Regions from separate parts of the Neorhizobium sp. T6_25 genome, predicted to be linked through region 1. Evidence: predicted binding sites of a transcription regulator. Region 1 holds the regulator's gene; each other region holds the start of a gene.
What was found. The regulator LexA, encoded in region 1, represses DNA repair genes until DNA is damaged. The targets are predictions, from matches to a motif close to TGTTCNNNNTGTGTTCNG.
Positions count from the first base shown of each region.

Region 2: the regulator LexA is predicted to act here: its motif matches at 5,276-5,293, upstream of C5L10_RS31695 (ImuA family protein).
Region 3: the regulator LexA is predicted to act here: its motif matches at 6,575-6,592, upstream of C5L10_RS03885 (ATP-dependent helicase).

Region 1 covers NZ_PVBL01000007.1:184,607-192,599, forward strand. The annotation lists gene lpxB (lipid-A-disaccharide synthase) at 1-146, shown strand, start outside; gene gltA (citrate synthase) at 177-1,466, opposite strand; gene C5L10_RS12140 (ComEC/Rec2 family competence protein) at 1,958-4,261, shown strand; gene lexA (transcriptional repressor LexA) at 4,242-4,961, opposite strand; gene C5L10_RS12150 (VOC family protein) at 5,162-6,034, shown strand; gene kdsA (3-deoxy-8-phosphooctulonate synthase) at 6,039-6,887, shown strand; gene eno (phosphopyruvate hydratase) at 6,998-7,993, shown strand, end outside.
Region 2 covers NZ_PVBL01000040.1:27,047-35,039, forward strand. The annotation lists gene C5L10_RS31670 (flagellin) at 178-1,413, shown strand; gene C5L10_RS31675 (DNA/RNA non-specific endonuclease) at 2,148-4,025, shown strand; gene C5L10_RS31680 (hypothetical protein) at 4,068-4,283, shown strand; gene C5L10_RS34035 (hypothetical protein) at 4,416-4,622, opposite strand; gene C5L10_RS31685 (hypothetical protein) at 4,576-4,758, opposite strand; gene C5L10_RS31690 (hypothetical protein) at 4,888-5,031, opposite strand; gene C5L10_RS31695 (ImuA family protein) at 5,354-6,112, shown strand; gene C5L10_RS31700 (DNA polymerase Y family protein) at 6,030-7,544, shown strand; gene C5L10_RS31705 (error-prone DNA polymerase) at 7,541-7,993, shown strand, end outside.
Region 3 covers NZ_PVBL01000002.1:353,859-361,851, forward strand. The annotation lists gene C5L10_RS03860 (VOC family protein) at 1-155, shown strand, start outside; gene C5L10_RS03865 (ABC transporter ATP-binding protein/permease) at 408-2,186, shown strand; gene C5L10_RS03870 (DUF1003 domain-containing protein) at 2,188-2,910, shown strand; gene C5L10_RS03875 (hypothetical protein) at 3,078-3,575, shown strand; gene C5L10_RS03880 (alpha/beta fold hydrolase) at 3,642-4,352, opposite strand; gene C5L10_RS03885 (ATP-dependent helicase) at 4,502-6,571, opposite strand; gene C5L10_RS03890 (iron ABC transporter substrate-binding protein) at 6,894-7,907, shown strand; gene C5L10_RS03895 (iron ABC transporter permease) at 7,980-7,993, shown strand, end outside.

The sequences.
Region 1 (7,993 bases):
TGTCCTCCGACACGATGCAGCGTCGCGCCATGCTCGAAGGTTTCGATCTTACCTGGGAGCGCCTGCAAGTGCCCGTGCCGCCGGGCGAAGCGGCCGCCGGCATCGTTCTCCAGGTTCTGGACACAAAAAAACCCGGTCGTCTCTGACCGGGTTTTTTGTTGGGTGTCGCTTGTCGGTTAACGCTTGGAAACCGGGATGTAGTCCCGCTGCGCTTCGCCGGTATAGAGCTGACGCGGGCGGCCGATGCGCTGCTGCGGATCTTCGATCATTTCGGCCCACTGGGCGATCCAGCCGACGGTGCGGGCGAGAGCGAAGAGCACGGTGAACATGGTGGTGGGGAAGCCCATCGCCTTCAGCGTGATGCCCGAATAAAAGTCGATATTCGGGTAGAGCTTCTTCTCGATGAAATACTCGTCGGTGAGCGCGATGCGCTCGAGTTCCATCGCTACCTGCAGGAGCGGATCGTCCTTGTGGCCGAGCTCGCCGAGCACTTCATGCGTGGTCTTCTGCATGATCTTGGCGCGCGGATCGTAGTTCTTGTAGACGCGGTGACCGAAGCCCATCAGGCGGAACGGATCGTTCTTGTCCTTGGCGCGGGCGATGTATTCCGGGATTTTGTCGACCGAACCGATTTCCGTCAGCATGTTGAGAGCTGCTTCGTTGGCGCCGCCGTGGGCCGGGCCCCAGAGGCAGGCAATGCCGGCCGCGATGCAGGCGAACGGGTTGGCGCCCGAGGAACCGGCAAGCCGGACCGTCGAGGTCGAAGCGTTCTGCTCGTGGTCGGCATGCAGGATGAAGATGCGATCCATGGCGCGCGAGAGCACCGGGTTGACCACATACTCTTCGCACGGAACGGCAAAGCACATGCGCAGGAAGTTCGACGCATAGTCCAAATTGTTCTGCGGATAAACGAAAGGCTGGCCGATGTGATACTTATAGGCCATCGCGGCAAGCGTCGGCATCTTGGCGATCATGCGCAGCGAAGCGACCATGCGCTGGTGCGGATCGGTGATGTCGGTCGAGTCGTGATAGAAGGCGGACAGGGCCCCGACGCAGCCGCACATGACGGCCATCGGATGGGCGTCGCGGCGGAAGCCGGTGAAGAAGCGGCTCATCTGCTCGTGCACCATCGTGTGATGGGTCACGCGATAGTCGAAGTCCTTCTTCTGCGCGGCGGTCGGCAGTTCCCCGTAAAGCAGCAGATAGCAGGTTTCCAAGAAGTCGCCATGCTCGGCCAGCTGTTCGATCGGATAACCGCGATGCAGCAGGATGCCCGCGTCGCCATCGATATAGGTGATCTTGGATTCGCAAGACGCGGTCGAGGTGAAGCCCGGGTCGTAGGTGAAGGTGCCGGTGTGTTTGTAAAGAGCGCCGATATCGACCACGTCCGGACCGATGGTGCCCGACTTGACCGGCAGATCGACTTTTCTGTCACCGATTACCAGATTTGCGCTTGTATCCGTCATGCTGATCCTCCAACCTTTTGGCGGCATGGCGCCCAAAAAGCGCCACAAGAATTAAGCGTCCACAGTTTAGCTATATGATCCGAAAGCTGATGCCAAGCTGTCGTGACGGCATTTTGTGCAGCGCGAAAAATTATTGGGCAGCGGCGTTTGCTTGGATGTCCAACTTCCTGTTGCAAGCCTTTTTCGCGCCTCGGAATTCCCGATATTTAACCGTCGGTTGACGACCGGGGAGGAAGCGCGCAGGTTGCATTGCCGCATGTCTGGCGGTTGGGCGAACAGAGCGTTTCATGCCGGAGGAAGATGCATTTCCGACGCATGTCGAGGCAGGGAAGCTGATATCCCGGCCGCCGGATCTCCGCATAAACGGAGGAGCATCCGACTCGGTCAAGGTCCGGGACCTGGCCGAGCTTTTTCCCGCGATCGAACGCCGCCCGCCCGTTCATACGTCAGGAGGGTCAGTTCGCCGCTCGACAATCCGACGTCTTGACCGGTTGCGGCGCCGTCTCCCGGTCATGCTGGAGGAGGAGGCGATCTATGGCCATGGTTTCCTTTTTCTGCCTGTTGTCGTCGGGGCAGGGGCCGCCTGCTGGTTTGCGCTGCCGCAGACCCCGGCTTTCTGGCCGTATTTCCTCCTTTTTTGCGTCTGCGCGATCTTTGTAATCGTCTCGCGCTACCGGTCCGGTGCCACGCACCTGTTGCCGCTCGCTCTCGCACTCTTCCTCGCAGGCATGATGCTGGCGCAGTTGGAGACCTGGAGGCGGGCCACCGTCATTCTCGATACGCCGGTGACGACCGAGCTCACTGGTGTGGTCGAGCGCAGGGAGAGCGACGCTCAGGGCCGTTGGCGTTATATCGTCCGCATCGAGCGGACCTCCCATCCGAAAGTCAGGCGCCCACCGCAGCGTGTATCTCTGCTGGCAAGGTCCCGCCATGAGCCTGCCCAAACCGGCGAGACGATTAGCGGCCGCGCCCGCATTTCGCCCCCGTCGGGACCCGCCTTGCCGGGCCTCAACGACTTCGCCTTTTCTTCCTATTTCGACGGCATCGGCGCAGTCGGATTTTTCTATGGAGCGCCGAAAAAGCAGGCTGCTCCCCCTTCAACCCGGAGCTGGATAAAGGACGTCGAAATCCAACTTTTCGATCTGCGCAGCGCCATCGCGACCCGTATCCGGGAGACCGTGCCCGGAGATCCCGGCGCCTTTGCCGCGGCGATCGTCACGGACGAGCGCCGGGCAATTTCCGAAGACACCACCGAGGCGCTGCGACTGTCGGGCCTCGCCCATATCGTCGCCATTTCCGGGCTGAACATGGCGCTCGCCGCCGGCATCTTCTTTGTCGGCGTGCGCACCGTGCTTTCCGTCTTCACGGGCTTCGCCCAGGCCTATCCGGTCAAGAAGATCGCCGCACTCGGGGCGCTGATGATGGCGACGGCCTATTACCTGATCTCCGGTTTCGGCGTTTCCGCCGAGCGAGCCTATATCATGATGGCGATCATGCTGGTCGCGGTGCTTTTCGATCGGCCATCGATCAGCCTGCGCAATGTCGCGCTGTCCGCCCTGGTCATCATCGCCATGTCGCCCTCGGAAATACTGGGGCCGAGCTTCCAGATGTCGTTTGCCGCCACCGCAGCCCTGGTCGCCGGCTACGCACTCTGGAAACACAGGGCGCAACGCCGCGACCCCGAACCTCTGCCGTTCCGTCACCCTGTGGTGACGCCGGTGCTGGCATCCTGGAATTTCGCGGCCGGCATCTTCGTGACCTCGCTGATCGGCGGCATCTCGACCGCCATGTTCTCAGTCGAGCATTTCCACCGCATCGCCACCTACGGCCTTGCCGCCAACCTCGCCGCCATGCCGATCATCTCCTTCGTGGTCATGCCGGCAGGGCTGGTCGGCATGTTGCTGATGCCGTTCGGCCTCGATGCGCCCTTCATGAAGCTCATGGGCATCGGCCTGGGGTGGGTGATCGCCATCGCCAAACACGTCGCCGCCTGGGGCGGCGATGTCGGCATAGGGCGACAGCATCCCTGGTTCCTGACCGTGTCGACGGCAGGTTTTCTGCTGCTGACGCTCATGAGGACGAGACTGAGATTGATAGGCTTGCCGTTGATGGTGACCGCTCTGCTGCTTTCCTGGCATGAGCGGTCGATGCCGCTGCCGGATATCCTGATCTCGGAAGACGGGACGATGGTCGCACTTGTAGACGGGGAAGGGGTCGTCACCAATCGCGCCCGCCCGCCCGACTTCGTCTACGGACAATGGAAGAGGGCGCTTCTGCTCGGCGATCCGACCAAGCCTGAAATGTCGCCATTCAGGGACAAGCCACCCGACGACAAGCGGCCCGGCGAGAAAATCAACGAGCGCCCTGAACTGACCCCGCAGCAATTCGAAACGGCAAAGTCGAAGATAAAACAGGCGCCTGCCGGCCGCTTCACCTGCGAGCCGACGGCCTGGTGTGCGGCAAGCACGGGCAAGGGCATCGTTATCGCAGTCGAGGACGGCCGTTATGCGGGTGCCGCCTGCGACGCCGCCAGTCTTGTCATTGCGCCGCGTGCCCGCTTCGACCAATGCCGGTCCGGCGCCCTGATGATCAATAGTGCCACGCTTCGCAAGACCGGCGCCCTGGAGATTTCCATCAACGGCGCGACCGACATTCGGCGCTGGCAGATCCGTGCCGCCATGGCGGGCGGAGATCGGCCCTGGAGCCGGCACCGCCACTATGATTGGCGAAGCCAAGGTTTCGATAGCTCATTGCCGGAACCGCTCCGGCAGATGATCAGTGATACCGGCGGATGAGGCCGACGAGCTTGCCCTGGATCTTCACCCGGTCCGGCCCAAAGATGCGGGTTTCATAGGCTGGGTTGGCGGCTTCGAGGGCGATGGAGGCGCCGCGGCGGCGGAAACGCTTCAGCGTCGCTTCCTCATCGTCCACCAGCGCCACGACGATATCGCCCGGATTGGCCGTATTGCTGTTGCGGATGATCACGGTATCGCCGTCGAGAATGCCGGCCTCGATCATCGAATCGCCCTTGACCTCGAGCGCATAGTGCTCGCCGGAACCGAGCATCTCGGCCGGCACGGCGATGTCATGCGTGTTGTTCTGGATCGCCGAGATCGGCACGCCGGCAGCGATGCGGCCCATGACCGGAACGGTCGTGGCGTTCGGTGAATCGTCGTTGGCGGCGGGTTTCTGAGGGGCTGCTACCGGCTGCGGCTTGCCGAGGCTTCCCTCGATGACGCTCGGCGAAAAACCGCGCCGTGGCTGCATGCTCGGCGAGTAGGCTTCCGGCAGCTTGATGACTTCGAGCGCCCGGGCCCGGTTCGGCAAGCGGCGGATGAAGCCGCGCTCCTCGAGCGCGGTGATCAGGCGGTGAATGCCGGACTTGGACGCGAGGTCGAGAGCGTCCTTCATTTCATCGAATGACGGCGGGATGCCGGATTCCTTCATGCGTTCGTGAATGAACAGAAGCAATTCCTGTTGTTTGCGCGTGAGCATCTTTTGGCATCCTCAGAGTCGGAAACAAATCCAGAACGGACACTATATGTTCCATATGTGTTCTGCAAGTCCCTAAATTTCTGTGAAGTATGATGATTTTTTCTTCATAGATGCGTGCCAGATATCTCGAGCCACACCACTTGCGCGGCGCGAGCCCGCTGCCAAAGTAGCTTTGCGATTCCAATTCCGGGGGCCCTCGCGTGAACGCAAGACCAATCGATCATCTCGTGCTGCCGGTGGCGGGACTTACCGCTGCGCGTTCCCGGCTCACGAAGCTTGGTTTTACAGTTGCGCCCGATGCTTTTCATCCTTTCGGCACGGCTAATGCTTGTGTGTTCTTCTCGGATGGCAGCTATCTGGAGCCGCTGGCTCTTGCCAATCGCCGTCATGCGAGCGCAGCCGCCAAACGCGGCAACGTTTTTACCGCACGCGATCTGGCTTTCCGCAAGGGACGCGACAGGCAGGGCTTCTCTGCGCTCGTTGCCGCCACGCGCGACGCGATGGCCGATCACGCGCGTTTCAAGATGCGTGGCGTCTCGGCAGGCGACGTGCTGGAATTCTCCCGCGCGATGACCTTGGCCGACGGTTCCGAAACCCAGGCGAGCTTCCGGCTGGCTTTTGCGGGTGATGACCGGGCGCCCGACTTCCTGATGTTTTCCTGCCAGCGGATCAATCCCCTGCCGGCCGATCGCGGCGAACTGGAGCATCATTCCAATGCGGTCATGGGGCTGAGCGAGATCATCCTGTCGGCATCGGCGCCCTCCGATTTCGCGCCCCTGGCCGAGCAGGTGCTGATGACAAAGGCCAAGCCGGAGGCTGCATCGCTCGAGCTTGCCGCGGCCAATGCCCGCATTCGCATCCTGCAGGATCACGAACTCGAAGCGGAATTCGCCCTGCCGTCGACCCCGGATGCCGAGGGGCTGCACGGCCGGGTGATCATCTTCAAGACGGCCGATCTTGCCGTGACAGAGATCACCCTTGCTGCTAATGACGTCGCATTCGTCCGCCGGGAGGGCCGTGTTCTCGTCTCGGCGGCGCCCGGCCAGGGTGTTTTGTTCGGCTTCGAGGAATAGGTTCATGGAAGTTACCGCAAATTCCAGCGTCTCCGTCGGCGAGGGAGACGGCAAGGTGGTTTTCGCGCAGGACGCAAAACTGTCGCTGATCGCCGGCCCCTGCCAGATGGAGAGCCGCGACCACGCCTTCATGATGGCAGGCGTGCTGAAGGAACTCTGCGGCAAGCTCGGCATAGGTCTCGTCTACAAATCCTCCTACGACAAGGCCAACCGCACGTCGATTTCCGGCAAGCGCGGCATCGGGCTCGAAACCGCCATGGAAATCTTCGCCGACCTCAAGAAGGAATTCGGCTTTCCGGTCCTGACCGACATTCACACGGAAGAGCAATGCGCCGTCGTGGCGGAAACGGTCGACATCCTGCAGATCCCGGCTTTCCTCTCCCGCCAGACGGACCTGCTTGTCGCAGCCGCCAAGACCGGCCGCGTCATCAACGTCAAGAAGGGCCAGTTCCTGGCGCCCTGGGACATGAAGAACGTGCTTGCCAAGTTCACCCAGAGCGGCAATCCGAACGTGCTGCTCTGCGAGCGCGGTGCTTCCTTCGGCTACAACACGCTGGTCTCCGACATGCGCTCGCTGCCGATCATGGCGTCGCTCGGCGCTCCGGTCATCTTTGACGCGACGCATTCGGTGCAGCAGCCGGGCGGGCAGGGCGCTTCGACCGGCGGCGACCGCACGATGGTGCCGGTGCTGGCGCGCGCAGCCGTCGCGGTCGGTGTCGCCGGCGTCTTTCTGGAAACCCACGAGGACCCGGACAACGCGCCCTCGGACGGCCCCAACATGGTACATCTGAAGGACATGCCGCGGCTGCTCGAAAAGCTGCTCGCGCTCGATGCCATCGCCAAGGCGGCTTGAGCCGGCCCACAAAAAGCGCGCAAACTGCTTCGATTGTAATTTTCGTGTCATTGATTATGAGACATTTTCAATGACCTCGTGACGTCAAGTCCAAACCCAGGGAGAGACCCTTGACCGCCATCACCGATATCATCGCCCGCGAAATTCTCGACAGCCGCGGCAATCCGACCGTCGAGGTAGATGTCTATCTGGAAGACGGTTCGATGGGCCGTGCGGCCGTTCCGTCGGGCGCCTCCACCGGCGCGCATGAAGCCGTCGAGCTGCGTGACGGCGGCAAGCGTTATCACGGCAAGGGCGTCGAAAAGGCGGTCGAGGCCGTCAACACCGAGATCTTCGATGCGATCGGCGGTTTCGATGCCGAAAGCCAGATCCATATCGACAAGACGATGATCGCGCTCGACGGCACGCCGAACAAGTCGCGCCTCGGCGCCAATGCAATCCTCGGCGTCTCGCTCGCCGTCGCCAAGGCTGCTGCCGAAACGTCCGGCCTGCCGCTCTACCGTTATGTCGGCGGCCCTAACGCCCATGTCCTGCCGGTGCCGATGATGAACATCATCAACGGCGGCGCCCATGCCGACAACCCGATCGACTTCCAGGAATTCATGGTCATGCCGGTCGGCGCCGATACGCTGAAGGACGCCGTGCGCATGGGCTCGGAGATCTTCCATGTGCTCAAGAAGGAACTTGCGGCCCAGGGCCATAACACCAATGTCGGCGACGAAGGCGGTTTCGCACCGGGCCTCAAGAGCGCGTCGGAAGCCCTCGACTTCATCATGAAATCGGTCGAGAAGGCCGGTTACACGCCTGGTGACGACGTCTGCCTGGCGCTCGATTGCGCCTCGACCGAATTCTTCAAGAACGGCAAGTACGAAATGGAAGGCGAGGGCCGCACGCTCGAGCCGGAAGCCATGGCCGATTACCTCGCCGAGCTTGCAGCCAAGTACCCGATCATTTCGATCGAAGACGGCATGGCTGAAGACGATTGGGCCGGCTGGAAGTACCTGACCGACAAGATCGGCGCCAAGTGCCAGCTGGTCGGCGACGACCTGTTCGTCACCAATTCGGCCCGCCTGCGCGACGGCATCAGACAAGGCGTTGCCAACTCC
Region 2 (7,993 bases), on a different contig from region 1:
CAAGACTCTCCGAAATTGCCGGAGGACGGCTTGGTCTCAGCTCACCGGGAAGCCGGAGCGGCCTGCTGCTAGATGTGACATTCATTTTTTACCAATCATTAACCATCTCCGCATTTGATGCCACCGTCTACCTAGCGCGCATGAAGCGTCCAACAATCCCAATCACATGAGCCTGTTATGACGAGCCTTCTCACGAATGCTAGCGCGATTTCTGCGCTCCAAACGCTGCGACACATCGCAGGGAATATGGTGGAGACGCAAAGGCAGGTCTCTACGGGGCTGCGTGTGGCGTCTGCCTCGGACAATGCTGCTTACTGGTCGATCGCTACGACCATGCGGTCGGACAATGGAGCGCTTTCCGCAGTCAAGGACGCCATCGGTCTTGGTGCTGCGAAGGTGGATACGGCATACGCCGCAATGGAGTCGTCGATCGATGTTGTCGCGGAGATCAAAAACAAGCTCGTCGCAGCGTCCGAGTCAGGCGTTGATCGTGGTAAGATTCAGGAAGAAATCAGCCAGTTACAAAGCCAGTTGAAGAGCATCGCCTCCTCTGCCTCGTTCTCTGGCGAGAATTGGCTCCAGGCTGACATCAGCGGAAAATTCGACGCCGCCAGTCGTGGATATGTGGCTGGGGATGCGCAGCAGAAGCAGATTGTAGGAGCCTTCAACCGGGATACTTCAGGCAACGTTGCCGTCAGAACAATCGACGTGGAGTTGGACGAGACGAACGTCTTAATTGACCTTACGGGCAATCACGGCGGCATCTTGGACCAAGGCATTCTCGTTGGCGCGAGGAATTCCGGTATTCAAAGCTTTTGGGCAAGCCCGGCGCAGGACCTTTATGTCAGGACGTTCGAGTTAGGTCCCACCTGGATCAGGGACGAGACGAACCCCGAGGTCTACTTTGACCCGATGTTCCCTTCTCTCCCTTACATCTTGTTTGAGGGGGCTTACGTTCGTGCATGGCCGACCTTCCCGCGAATGGAGCGGAGTCCCGTCGTTGAGACGAGTACTGAAGCTGCAATCGGAGCGACCCACTACGCTAACGAAATTTCGGTATTGACGCTCGATATAACGAAAATGCAGGAGAACAAGACAGCGCTGCGCCTTGGAACCTATGCAAGTGACGATCAAGTTATTGCTTCATTGGTACCCTTCGTAGATCGCCAATTGGAGAAAATGGTGAATGCCGCTGCAAAGCTGGGATCGGTTTCCATGCGTATCGAACTGCAGCAGGAGTATGTGTCGCGCCTTACCGATACTATTGATCGCGGTGTAGGACGTCTCGTCGACGCGGACATGAACGAAGCGTCCACTCGACTGAAGGCACTGCAGACACAGCGGCAGCTGGCCACCCAATCCCTCTCAATCGCCAACGCGGCTGCAGATAGTATTGTCACTCTCTTCCGATAGAGTCTGGCGTGAAACCGGGTGATGTCTCGGAAGGCACTTAAATCGCGGTTCAACCCGATCGACGCTGGCGCTACGCCGCGGCTGCTCAGGGGAGGGGTTCCTCAAAGTCTGCCGAATGTCACTCCAGAACGTTTGCCCACAACCGATGTTGCCGTCACGGCTTCTCCGCTCCGTGCGCTCAGGTCGCTCTACGCCCGTAAATTGCGCGGACTGAAGCTAGCGGTTATACCCCAGGGACTCCGCAAACCTTAGCAAACTCTACGATGTTGATATCGTCTTTTTTCTGACGCGGGGGCGGGTTCGTTCAACCAGGTCATCTAGCACGCAGAGGCTTTGGGCGATGTAAAGTAACGCGCGTATATTGTTTCGCTGCTTGCCAATCTGGGATTGCATTCCATGGCGGACACGCCGACCGTCGCGGAAATCGCAGGCAGAGACGACGCCATGGACATTACCGTCAGCGTCGGCAACTCCTGCTCGCTGGCGAGATTCCGCGGCTGGATGTCCTGAGTCGCGAACGCGGCGAGTGACTGCGAGGACTTGTTCAAACCGCCGATACACGGAAAATCCGGTTATGTCGTCAACCCGTCATTGTGCTGTAATGCGGTAGAGCCTAATGTGTCACACCAATCCCCGGCTGTAGAGGGAGGGGATGCCGTATGAACCGCGTGAAGTGCGAATTCGTGTCCCTTCTTGGGGCCCATCTGCTCGTTTGATGCTTTGGGGGAGGCGGAATGACCGAGAGAAAAGCAGGGCTTCGGCCTGACACAATCGCTGCGATAAAACGGCGAATCGCGGCAACCGAGACCAATCGGACGAATACCCGACTGCTCGTTGCTGAAGGTAATTGGCGCTTGGCGGAACCCGATGTGACAAGGGCTGTGGCCTATACGCAGAGGATCGACCGGAAGGCTGGTCATGCCGAGGCGCAGGTCGGAACAAACGATTTCCAGCAGGCGGCGTTTCTGACTGCCGGCGCACGTGCGATGAAGGCCATAGCCCGAGTCGCTCTCGAGAGCCGTTGGGAATCCCGGACGGGAACAGGCTTTCTGGTCAGTCCCCAACTTTTCCTGACCAACCAGCACGTTATCAATAACGAGGCAGACGCCGAGCTTACGCAGATCATTTTCGACGACGAGTTGGATGAGAACGGTCGACCTCGGCCCAGGACCACTTTCCGCCTCGATCCTCGGACATTTTTCCTCTCGTCGGACGAGGCGAAGTTCGACTACGCGCTTATCGCTGTTGGCGAGCGGATTCAAGGTTCGGGAAGACTCGCTGACTACGGCTTCGCCGCTTTGAGCCGAACACCCGATCGCCACCAGAAGGGCATCAACGCGAACATCATTCAGCACCCCGAGGGCCAGTGGAAGAGCGTGGTCCTGCGGAACAACCTGATTGTCGATCGCGACGAGGTTGACGGTCTCCTGCTTTACGAAACAGACACGCTTAAGGGATCGTCTGGGGCGGGAGTGTTCAACGACTTTTGGGATGTCATCGCTCTCCATCACTATGGCGAGGTGGACAACGAGGCAGCAGTTGGCGACAGCTCGAAGCCGCGTCTGGTCAACGAGGGTATTCGGATTAGTGCCATCTACGACGACCTGAGTGCGCGGATGGAAGGGCTGTCAGGTCGGCAGAGAGAGCTGCTCGGTGGTGCACTTGTACTCTGGAAGGATGAAGCTCCCGCCGAGAGGGAACTTACTCCGACACCGACGCATCCCGATACCGATGACGAAGAACATCCACAAAAGGCCGAGACCTTGTCGGTTCACTATGAAACCAGCAACAAGCGGGAAGACAGCGTCATGAGCAGTTCTGGCACGGAAGCCAAAATAGTCGTTCCGCTTGAAATCATCGTCCGTCTCGGAACGCCTGGGCAGGATTCGTCGCCCGCTCTGCGCGACCTTACCACTGCTCCCATCTCGAAGGCGGAAGCGGCCAGGATCGATCGCGACTATTCCAGCCGCCGCGGCTTTAATCCCGAATTCGTGCCCGGCCTCGAGATAGACCTCCGCGTGGTAGTTGAGCCGGTCAAGGCCAGCATCGCCCCGTTAATCGAACAGCGCGAGGGCCGCGCGACCGGAGAGCTGCCGTACGAAAACTTCAGCGTGGTGATGCACCGCGAGCGCAAAATTGCGATGATCACCGCCACGAATATCGACGGTGAGACCTACGTCGCCATCGACCGGAAGACGGGACTGCCTGCCGAAAATCAGCCGGAGCGGGAGGGCGACAGCTGGTACAAGGACACCCGGATCGCCGAGGAATACACGCTCACGAATGATTTTTATGGGGAGTGGAGCCACTATTTCGATCGGGGACACCTGACAAGGCGAAACGATCCGACGTGGGGGCCGAACGCACGTCGCGCGAACTACGATACCTTCCATTTTACCAACTGCTCTCCCCAACACTGGAAGTTCAATCAGACAATACAGTTCTGGCAAGGCATAGAGCGGTACGTCCTCGAGCAAGGACTCTGGGCGACAGGCCTGGACAAACAATTGACGGTTCTTCAAGGACCTTTGTTCGACGCGCCCCAGCCTCAATACGCGGAAGACGTGCTCATCCCGAACGCATTCTGGAAGATCGTAGTCTGGAATGGATAGGGTGGCCTCAAGGTAGTTGGCCTTGTCGCGGATCAGACGCGCTTGCTGCCGATCAAGCGCCCAAAGAGCACGCCTCGACCTGACGAGGACGCAAGGGTCAACGTTCAAGAATTCCGCTCGTCAGTCAAGGATATCGGAAAGCGGAGCGGTCTGGATTTCTCGATGCTTGTTACCCACGACACGGCGGGTGGCGACCTGCCCGAAGTCGGAGAGGGACGTCAACTTATTTCCAGCTTCGACCAATTCAATGTGCGTTGAGTCGCCACCGATTGCGTGGCTGTGCTCCCAGAGCCAAACTTTCTGAAGTTGCGGGAGGGCGCGGCCAACGATAACGAGCCGCCAATGGATGAGGAACTGGCCGACCTGATCGCGGGTGACTGGTAGCCTTTGTCAGGTCAGCGACGTTTCGGCGTAGTCGATGCTGAAGCCGAAGCGAAGGGGCGCTATATGATCTCGATCCGCATCAGAGACCTTGATTACAAGTTTTTCTGGCGGCGGAAAGTTGCGGCAGGCAATTGGGAAGCCAAGGACGTTTAGTCGGCTAAGCAAGTCAGCCATGCGCTCGACGAGCGTCGTCGGTTCCGTTGGCTTGATCAAGTCTTACCTTCTGCCCATCAGCCCACGAACGGGCGAACTTCTCGAATGAGAAATGTTTCTCGGAGACTTCACCGTCTTCAACAACGCGGACGGTGAACTGCTCGTCTTCGGGGATGACTTTGACGGAATTCGTCATCTTCCACTCCTGTACAAGGCCACTGTCACACTCGATGGCTCCGCGCCATCAGGGCCCCCAAGATATCGCAAGAGCGGGCGCTGCCAAGGTATCTCAGGACTCCGTACGGTCCCAGACGGTGAAGCCTGGCTAGTCGGCCGGTTTTTCCGTCGCAGGCGTTGATTTTGGCTTGTTCAATGGAGGCTGATCGATGCCTGCTTTGATCTTGATGCGCCGTTCAAGCGGCTTGAATCCGGCCTCGTCAAGACAGGAACCGAGGGAGACGTTCTTCAAGGTCTTGACCCTGATGCTTCGCTTTACGGGCTTTGCCATCTCGCTCCTCCATCTCCAGTAAGCCCGCACCATGTACCCAGCCCACCCATCGGGCAAGGCTCAACCGCCGCCGTCCCGAAAAATCAATCGAGCCGGTCATTTAGCGGAATGGGCTTAGAGTGCTGATTCATTTCACGATTCCAAAAATTGATTGTTAGCGTCGGCTAAAAAACCAATTCGGACCAGCTTGACTCTTCCTTTTGGGCGGAACAGAAGAAGAACATCAGCCGTTTTGAGGGACATGAAGTCCTGTGCAACGCGAACCTGAGGAGGGTCGTGAACGATGTCGCATGCCCGCAACTCTCGGGTCGTCGAAGAGCTCCGAGAGCGCATCGCGCACCTGGAAGGTTGCGCATCCCGGAAGGCGGTGGTGCTGCCATTCGGTGTCCCCGAGGTCGATGAGCGACTCCCGGGAGGCGGCCTGGCATACGGCGCGCTTCATGAGGTCGCAGGCGGCGGTTCCGGAACGGTGGACGGCGCAGCAGCGGCCCTGTTCACGGCTGGGATTGCTGCGCGATCAAAGGGCAAGGTCCTATGGTGTCTGACCCGCCCCGATCTCTTCGCCCCGGCGCTTTCGCAGGCGGGCCTCCATCCCGACCGGGTCATATTCTGCGAATCCGACAAGGAGGAGGACGTTCTGGCGTCAATGGAGGAGGGTCTGGCCTTTGGCGGTCTTGCGGCCGTCGTAGGTGAACTGGTGCGGTTGCCGATGACGGCCTCCCGCCGCCTTCAGTTGGCCGCCGAGAAGACGGGAACGATGGGGCTGGTCGTCAGGAGGTGGAGGCGGCAGACCGAGGCCGCGGACTTCGGAAACCCCACGGCTTCGACGACGAGGTGGCGTGTCAGCGTACTTCCTTCCGAGCCGTTGCCAACTGCGGGCGTTGGGCGGGCCAGATGGCTGGCGGAACTAATGCGTGTCAAGGCGGGCGAGTGTGCCGAGTTTGAGTTAGGAGCATGCGATGCCAAGGGTCGTCTCAGTTTACTTCCCGTATCTCGCGACAGATCGGATACGTCGTCATGGCAAGGGAGCCGTGCCAGCTGACCAGCCACTTGTCGTGATCTCGCGGAGTGGCTCGAAGCGCTGGGTGTCGGCCGCCGACACTGCTGCCCGCAAGGTCGGCCTTCGCGTCGGCATGGCCGCCAGTAAAGCTCAGGCCGTCATCGCGAACCTGACGATGATCGACGCCGACCCGGCTGCGGACGCTGCCGCGCTCGAGCGGTTGGCGCTGTGGGCACTCCGGCAATACAGCCCCGTCGTCGCCGTCGATGGCGTGGATGGTCTCGTACTCGACATCGAGGGTGCCGACCACCTGCGCGGCGGGGAAGAGATGTTGATCTCGGGCCTCGTCAATCTGCTCCGCAGCCGCGGCCTGACGGCGAGAGCCGCCGTTGCGGACACATGGGGTGCTGCCCATGCGATCACCCGCATGACGACTGCAGAGACCACGGTTGTTCCCGTCGGAGGCGTCAGCAAGGCCGTGGTCGAGCTGTCCATCCACTGCCTACGACTGCCGTCCGACACCATCCAGGGCCTTCGGACCCTCGGCGTAGAGACGGTCGGCGAACTGTCGGCGATGCCCCGCGCTCCGTTGACCCTGCGTTTCGGGGCGGAAGTCGCACGGCGGCTCGATCAGCTTTTTGGTCGGGTGGCCGAACCCATCGAGCCTTTGCGAACACCTGAACTTGTCGAAGTTTCCCGGAATTTTCAGGAACCCATCGGCGCGGCAGAGACGATCGCGAAATACATCCGAAAATTGGTAGCCGAGCTTACAGCCAGGCTCGAGAAGCGCGGCCTCGGCGTTCGTCGTTCCGACCTTGTCGTCCATCGCGTCGACAACACGAGGCAATCTGTCCGGGCTGGTCTCCAGAAGCCTGTCCGCGATCCCGCTCGGCTGTCGAAGCTTATCTGTGACCAGATCGAAAAGATCGATCCCGGCTTCGGTATCGACAAGATGGTCCTCGTCGCGGTGATGACCGAGCCGCTGGAAGAGCGGCAGATCGCGTCATCGCTGATCGAGGAACAGGTCGTCGATGTGACCCCGCTCATCGATATCCTCGGAAATCGAGGTCAGCGCCTGTATCGAGTGACGCCGGTAGCTTCCGATGTCCCCGAGCGGTCGGTCATGAGGATAGCTTCGACCGCGGACGAAACGGGGGCAGACTGGGCCGTGAAGTGGCCTCGTCCGTCGCGACTGCTGGCCCGTCCGGAGCAGATCGAGACCATCGCCGTCCTGCCGGACCAGCCGCCTGTCGTCATCAACTGGCGTGGCAAACGACGGCGCATCGTCCGGGCCGACGGCCCCGAGCGCATATTCGGCGAGTGGTGGTTGCGTCCGCGCGAAATGGAAGCTGTCCGCGACTACTTCGTCGTCGAGGACGAGAACGGCGAACGCCTCTGGGTCTACCGGGCGGGTGACGGCGTCGATACGGCGACAGGCTCTCACAAGTGGTTCCTCCACGGGGTCTTCGCATGAAATACGCCGAGCTCCAGGTCACGACGCATTTCAGCTTCTTGCGGGGAGCGAGTTCCGCCGACGAACTCTTCGCCACCGCGGCTGCGATGGGAATCGACGCGCTTGCTGTCGTGGATCGCAATAGCCTTGCTGGCATAGTCCGCTCTTGGGAGGCGGCGAAGACGAGGGGCGTTCGCTTGGTTGTCGGCTGCCGTCTCGATCTCGCCGACGGCATGTCGCTCCTTGTCTACCCGACCGACCGTCCTGCCTACTCCAGGCTCACCCGCCTGCTGTCGTTGGGGAAGAGCAGGGGCGGCAAGGGAAAGTGCATCCTTAATCTCAACGACGTGGAAGCCTACAGCGACCACCTGATCGCCGTCCTGATCCCGGACGAAGCCGATGATGTCTATGCGGGACAGCTCCGCAAGGTCTCTGCCATCTTTGGTGACCGCGCCTATGTCAGCCTATGC
Region 3 (7,993 bases), on a different contig from region 1:
TCTTCGATGTCGAGGCGTTCTGCCGGCGAAGCGCCGAAAACGGCCTGGATTTCGGGCCGGTCCACCAAGCGGACGGCTACGCCTACGCCAATGCGAAGGACCCGTGCCTGAACTCCATTTCGGTTTCCAGCCGGGCCTTCCGCAGGGCGGGCTGAACCGGTGCGGCGGGTCCTGCACGACGGCCTTGCGAGTTCTGGACTGCCGATCCCGGCAAAAATATCTTTCGATCACGACGTTCTGTTCAAGGAAATCTGAGGATTTCCCCTTAAAATCACCCGTGGAGCGATTGGAACGGCGTCGGCGGTCGCGCCAGCCGAGTTCGCTCCCCATATCTGTACCGGCTGCCTCGCCAATGCCAAGGGCGCGGTGCCGTTGAGAGTTGATCGGTCGCAAGGAGTCCGGACACGATGACGCAGCCCCCAGAAACGGCACTGCAGAATTTCGAGCTTTCCCTGGGGGGGCAGCTCCGCATGATGGGCGAGGCATTCTGGAATGCGCCGGTGCGCAATCGCGTCCTGGTACTGACCGCGGCCCTGCTCGTCGTCATCTTCGCAACGACCTATGCGACATACCGACTGAACGAGTGGAACGGGCCGTTCTACGACGCGCTGGAACGGCGCGACATGCCGGAATTTCTGAACCAGCTCGTCGTGTTCGGCATTATCGCCTTTTCGCTGACACTCTTGAACGTCGTCCAGCAGTGGCTGAACCAGATCACTGCAATGCGGATGCGCGAGGGGTTGGCACGCGACCTCGCCGATGTCTGGCTGAAGCCCGGCCGGGCGCTCAAGCTCGCCGGAGCCGGCGCGATCGCCAACAATCCCGACCAGCGGCTGCACGAGGACACGCGCATCCTGGCGGAAAACACCACGGCGCTGGCGATCGGGCTCGTCAACTCGACGATCCTGCTCGCGAGCTTCATCGGCGTGCTCTGGGCGATCTCGTCGGATTTCGTCTTCCATTTCGGCGGCCGCACCATTTCGATCCCCGGCTACATGGTATGGACGACGATCCTCTATGCGCTGCTGGGCTCGGTGCTCAGCAACGTCGTCGGCAACCTGTTGCCGCGGCTCAACGCCGAGCGTTACGCCCGGGAAGCGGACCTGCGCTCGGCCCTGGTGCGCGCCAACGAAAACATGAAGCCGATCACGCTCGCGCGCGGCGAGGCAAGCGAGCGCGACCGGGTGCATTTCGCGATCGACGGCGTGCTGGGCATGCTGCGAAAGCTCGCCTGGGCGCTCGCAAACCTCACCTGGGTCTCCGCCGGGTTCGGCTGGCTGGCGCTGGTGGCACCGATCATCATCGCGTCGCCGATGTATTTTTCCGGCGAGCTTTCCTTCGGGGGGCTGATGATGGCAGTCGGCGCCTTCAACCAGGTCAATCAGGCGCTTCGCTGGTATGTCGTCAATTTCAGCGTCATCGCCGACTGGCGGGCGACGCTGAACCGCGTCTCTTCCTTCCGCAACGCGCTGCTCTCCATGGATACGCCGGCCGAGGAGGGCGGGGTGATCGCCTATCGCGAGGCGCAACAGGGGGAGGGCATCAGCGTTTGCGGCATCACGGTCTACGGCGCCCCCGAGCAGGGCGAAGCCGGGCACGGGGTGCGGGTGGTCGAGGGCGATTGCGCCATCAAGCCGGGCGAGCGGGTAATGATCAACGGCGATCCGGGCGCCGACCGGCATCTGTTTTTCCAGGCGCTGGCCGGCATCTGGCCCTGGGGGCGCGGCGAGATCGCCCTGCCGCCGGCGGGCCGGATGATCCTGATGCCGCAGGACGGATACCTGCCGACGGCGACGCTGCGCGAGGTGATGACCTATCCGGACGGGCTGAGCGACATCGACGACAAGGCGCTGACCGAGGCCCTGGAGAAGGTCGGGCTCGACCGCCTCGTGCACCGGCTGGACGAGGTGGAGCGCTGGGACCGGCTGCTCGACAAGGACGAGGAGGCGTCGCTGGCGATCGCCAACGCGGTGCTGCGCAAGCCGGACTGGTTGATCATGGACGACGTGCTGGAAGGCCTGGAGCCGGAAACCCAGGGGCGGCTGTTGGGCGTGCTCAGCCGTCTCGAAGGCCTGACGCTCATCTATATCGGCCGCTCGGAAGAGTTCCGGAAAAAATTCTCACCGCGACTATTCCACCTGTCGCCGCTTCAGGTGCATGCGGAGAAGAAAACGGAAGAGGCGTGAGATGAGCAGGCATATGGCTCCGGCCAAGACAGGGCGATGCGTCGTCTGCGGCCGCACTTTTCCGCTCTCGAAAATGCACAAGGCCGGACACCTGCGGCCGAACCTCGTGGCAATGGTCGCCGAGGAAGTCCAGGACTGTACAGCCGACAGCTATATCTGCGACGAGGACCTCGGCCGCTATCGCCGGCGGTATGTGGAAAAGCTGCTCGACGAAGAGCGCGGCGAGCTTTCCGATCTCGACAGGCGCGTGCTCGACAGTTTCGAAAAGGGCGCCTCGACGGTGCAGACGAGCGCCAGCAACCTGCTCGAGCGCAACCCCACCTTCGGTGAGCGGGTGGCCGACAAGGTCGCCACCTTCGGCGGCTCCTGGACGTTCATCCTGAGTTTTCTCGGCGTGCTGGTCGTCTGGATGGGGATCAACGTCGTCGGCCTGTTCTCCCAGCCTTTCGACCCCTATCCGTTCATCCTGCTCAACCTGGTGCTCTCCTGCCTTGCGGCGCTGCAGGCGCCGGTCATCATGATGAGCCAGCGGCGGCAGGAGGAGAAGGACCGGCTGCGCTCCGAGAACGACTACATGATCAACCTGCGCGCCGAGCTCGAAATCCGCCAGCTCCACGAAAAGATCGACCACCAGATGGCGCATCAATGGGAGCGGCTGGCGGAAATGCAGCAGATCCAGATCGAACTTCTGGAACGACGCGGCGGCGGGCGGGGGTCCAACTAGGCCAGCCCTGAGCGCCGGCGATGACGGAAGTAACCCCAGCGGCAATTTTGGCGGAATTCCCCGGCTTTTTGAGTGTTTGCTCCACCTATTCTTAAAGGGCTGCGTGCTAAACGGGTTTTCGCCGCTGGTTGAAGCATCTGCGGTCCCCATTTCTCAAGGATTCACAGATGAAAAAAGCTCTCCTGATTGCCGTGCTCGTCATGGCCGCTCCCATGCTGGCCGAGGCGAAAACACTCAAGTTCCCGAGCGATGCTCCGATCGCCAGCATCAAGATCCCCGACAGCTGGAACCCGAAGGAAACCGACACCGGCGTCGATGCCACGTCCAGTGACGATGCCGTCTATCTTTCCGCCGATGTCGCGGAGCTGAAGTCGATGGACAAGACGGTTACGGACGCCATCGATTTCCTGAAGGAGGTTGGCGTCACCGTCGATCCCAAGACGCTGAAGGAAACTCCGGTCGAGGAGTTCAACGGCATGCAGATGACCACGCTCGATTGGGACGGCAAGGACGAGAGCGGCCCGGTAAGCGTCGGGCTTGCACTGATCCAGACGTCGCCGACCAAGGGCCTCGTCGTCACCTATTGGGGAACCAAGGGCGACGAGGAAAAGCACCAGAAGGAACTGGTCGACATCCTGTTGTCGATCAAGCCGCTCGGAAAGTGATACGGATAAGCGGCGGCGGTTGTTTCCGCCGCCGCTTTCGTCTCGCCGGACTGACCGGGCGGAAAGTCAGCCGATGAAATCGTGGATGATGCGGGCGACCTCGTCCGGCATTTCGAGCTGCAGCATGTGGCCGCTCGGCACTTCCATGGATGCCCAGGACGGATCGGCGCCAACCCTGGCGTAGATGCCGGAAAAGATCTTCGACTGGTCGATATTGGCCGAGACGTAAAGCCTCTTCGTGATCTTCCGATAGTCGCCCGTCAGCTTGATCTTCTGGATCATCGTCGCGAACGGCTGCGGCGAGCGGCTGGTCATGTAGTGGCGTAGATGTTCCGGCACGCGGGTCGCGTGACGGGCAGGCGGCGGCACCGCGACGCCGCCGAGTTCGCCGGCCATGGTAAGGTTGGCCATCGCCACTTCCGGCCCAAGCAGATCGAGCGCCGACTGGCCATTCTCCGGCAGGAAAGCGTCGAGATAGGTCAGCGTGCGGATGCGGGCCGCGAAACGATCGGCGACGCCCGTAATCACCATGCCGCCATAGGAATGGCCGACGAGGTCGAATTCCTCCAGGCCCTCCGCTTCGATAAGGCCACAGACATCGCCGATATGGGTGTCGAGATTGATGGTGCCCGAGAAGAGGTGGGCGCGTTCACCGAGCCCGGTGAGGCTCGGCACGAAGACCTGATGACCCATGCCCCGCAGAATATCGGCAACCGGCGTCCAGCTCGCGCTCGAACCCCAGGCACCCTGCACCAGAACGATTTTGCGGCCCGTCATCTAATCCCTCCCGATATCGTCTGACTGCCACATCGAGGTCGGGTTGTTCCACCCGGTGCAGTCAGAGTCAACGCGACAGCGGGGGGACAGGCGGGCTCAGTCTCATATCCGTCGTTCCGCTGAAACTGATGACTGCTTTAGGTAGCTTGTTACCGCCACATGCCGCGCATGCGGGCGGTGACGTCGATGCGCACCTGGTGGCGGGCCTGGCGTTCGGCCTCGGTCATCTGGGCGACGACCGGCCAGGCGGCGGTTTCGAAGAATTGCAGCAAGGTCGCCGGGATGAAGCGGGTGCGGGCGGCATAGACGTGGCGGTCGCCCTGCGAGGCCTGGCCGTGCACGAAGAAACGCTGCGGCGTCATCAGATGCAGGTGGTCCTTCGCCCGCGTCATCGCGACATAAAGAAGGCGGCGCTCCTCCTCCATTTCGGCGGTCGAGCCGACGCCGAGGTCGGAGGGGATGCAGCCGTCGACGCAGTTTAACAGGAACACCGACCGCCATTCCTGGCCCTTCGACGAATGGATGGTCGAGAGGATGAGATAGTCCTCGTCGAGCAGAGGCGTGCCGGATTCGGCGCTGGTCGCATCCGGCGGGTCGAGGGTCAGTTCGGTGAGGAACCGTTCGCGCGAGGCATAACCCGAGGCGATCTGTTCGAGTTGCAAAAGGTCGGCCTTGCGGGTCTCGGCGTCCTCGTGGATGCGGATGAGATGCGGCTCGTACCACTGGCGGGCAAGGCCGATCTCGGACGGCCAGCCCTGGCCCCTGCGGATCTCGGCGAGCATGTCGACAAAGGCCGGCCAGTCGGCACCGGACCGCGGCGGGGCCGGGATTTCCTGGAGGGCTGCGAGTGGCTCGGGATCGGCGGCGATCGCATCGAGGATTTTTCCGGCCGTCTGCGGTCCGATGCCGGGGATGAGCTGCATCAGCCGGAAGCCGGCGACGCGGTCGCGCGGGTTCTGGGCGAAACGCAAGGCCGCCAGCATGTCCTTGACATGGGCGCTGTCGAGGAATTTCAGGCCACCGAACTTCACGAAGGGAATGTTGCGGCGGGTGAGCTCGACTTCGAGCGGGCCGGAATGGTGGGACGCGCGGAACAGCACGGCCTGGCTCTTCAGCGTCATGCCGGTTTCGCGGTTTTCGAGAATCTTTTCGACGATGTAATTGGCCTGTTCGGTCTCGTCCTTGACGGCGACGAGGCGGGGGCGCTCCTCCGACTGGCGCTCGGTCCAGAGGTTCTTGGTGAAGCGCTCGCGGGCGAGATCGATGACGCCATTGGCGGCGGCGAGAATCGTATTGGTCGAGCGGTAGTTTCGGTCGAGCGTGACGATATCGGCCGGCGGATCGAACGTGTTCGGGAAATCGAGGATGTTGCGGATCGTCGCGGCGCGGAAGGAATAGATCGACTGGGCGTCGTCACCGACCACGGTCAGGCCGATGCCGCCGGGCTTCATCGCCATCAGGATCGACGATTGCAGGCGGTTGGTGTCCTGGTATTCGTCGACGAGGACATGATCAAAACGGCCGCCAACGTCCTGCGCAATCGCCGGCTCGCTCATCATCTGCGCCCAGTAGAGCAGGAGGTCGTCATAATCCAGCACGTTCTGGGCCTGCTTGGCCTCGACATAGGAGGCGAACAGTTCGCGCAGCTGCGGTTCCCAGGCCGAGCACCAGGGGAAATAGAGTTTCAGCACCTCGTCCAGAGGCGTTTCGGAATTCACCGCACGGGAATAGATCTGCAGACAGGTGCCTTTGGTGGGAAACCGGTTCTCGGTCTTCGAGAAGCCGAGCTCGTGGCGCACCAGGTTCATCAGGTCGGCGGAATCTTCCCGGTCGTGGATGGTGAAGTCGTGGTCGAGGCCGATCTGTTCGGCGTAGAGGCGGAGCAGCCGGGCGCCGATGCCGTGAAAGGTGCCGGCCCAGGCAAGCGCGTCGGTCATGATGCCGGCATTTGCGCCCAAAACCTGCGCACAGATGCGCTCGACACGGCGGCCCATTTCCGAGGCCGCGCGGCGGGAAAAGGTCATCAGCAGGATGCGGCGCGGATCGGCACCCGAGACGATCAGGTGCGCGACACGATGGGCAAGCGTGTTGGTCTTGCCGGAACCGGCACCGGCGATGACCAGCAAAGGCCCGGCCGGACCGCCCCTGGGCACGTCAGAGCCGTGCTCGACCGCGCGCCGTTGCGCATCATTCAGCTTTTCCAGATAAGCAACAGCCATGCCCGTTCCCGATGTGTTCGAATTAGCCATAGCTGATTCGTGGGCCTGCGCGGAAATCCGCGTCGGCACTTATGCGGCAAGTCGCCAACTTGCCCGCGGGCCGGAAGATTGCGACGATGCCGCCGGCGGCAATTCCCGCCCAAGTACAATTTGCATACCAGGGCCCGGTGCCGCGATCAATTCGCGTCGCCTGCTGTATCTGTTTGTATTTAAAACGTAAATCACGCCTTTGTTACGCCTGTCGTGGAATAAACTTGACCACAAATCTCTGCTTTGGTTATGACGAGCTCGTCAAATTCCTGACTCTCTTGCGGAGGCGATCTTGAAAGCTTCATTCACCTTGGCCGCGGGCGCTGCCCTGGCTTTTTCCGTTCTCGCTCTTTCCTCGCCGGCTTCGGCGCAGGTGGCCGACAGTCTCACCATCTACAATGCCCAGCACGAAGGGCTGACCAAGGAATGGGTGAAGGCCTTTACGGAAGAGACCGGCATCGCGGTCACCATCCGCCAGGGCAGCGACCTCGAAATCGCCAACCAGATCGTCCAGGAAGGCGCCAATTCGCCGGCCGACGTGTTCCTGACCGAAAATTCGCCGGCCATGGTGCTGGTCGACGGCAAGGGCCTTTTCGCGCCGGTCGACAAGGCAACCCTCGACCAGGTGCTGCCGGGTTTCCATCCGGCCAACGGCAACTGGGTCGGCATCGCTGCCCGCTCGACGGTTTTTGTCTATGACAAGACCAAGCTGACGGAAGACAAGCTGCCGAAGTCGATGCTCGACCTTGCCAAGCCGGAATGGAAGGGCCGCTGGACGGCATCTCCGTCGGGCGCCGATTTCCAGGCGATCGTCGGTGCCTTGCTGCAGCTCAAGGGCGAAGAAGCGACCGCTGCCTGGCTGAAGGGCATGAAGGAAAATGCGACCCCGATCCGCGGCAACTCGACTGCCATGAAGGCGGTCAATGCCGGCCAGTTCGAAGGCGCGCTGATCTATCACTACTACTATTTCGGCGACGTCGCGAAGACCGGCGAGAACACCAAGAACATCGGCATGCATTATTTCAAGAACCAGGATCCGGGCGCCTTCGTGTCGATCTCGGGCGGCGGCGTCCTCGCCTCGTCCAAGCACAAGGAACAGGCACAGACCTTCCTGAAGTGGGTCACCGGCAAGGGCGGCCAGAAGATCCTGCGCGACGGCACCTCCTTTGAATACGCCGTTGGCAAGGGCGAGGCTTCCAACAAGATGCTGACCCCGATCGCCGACTTGGCGGCCCCGAAGGTCGAGCCCTCGACCCTCAACAACGCCAAGGTCACCGACATGATGACCGCCGCCGGCCTGCTCTAAAAAGCGGTCGATAACAGTTGCACGGAGACATCGCAGGGCGTACCTGCGATGTCTCGTATTTTCGGACCGGCAATGACTTCCACCAC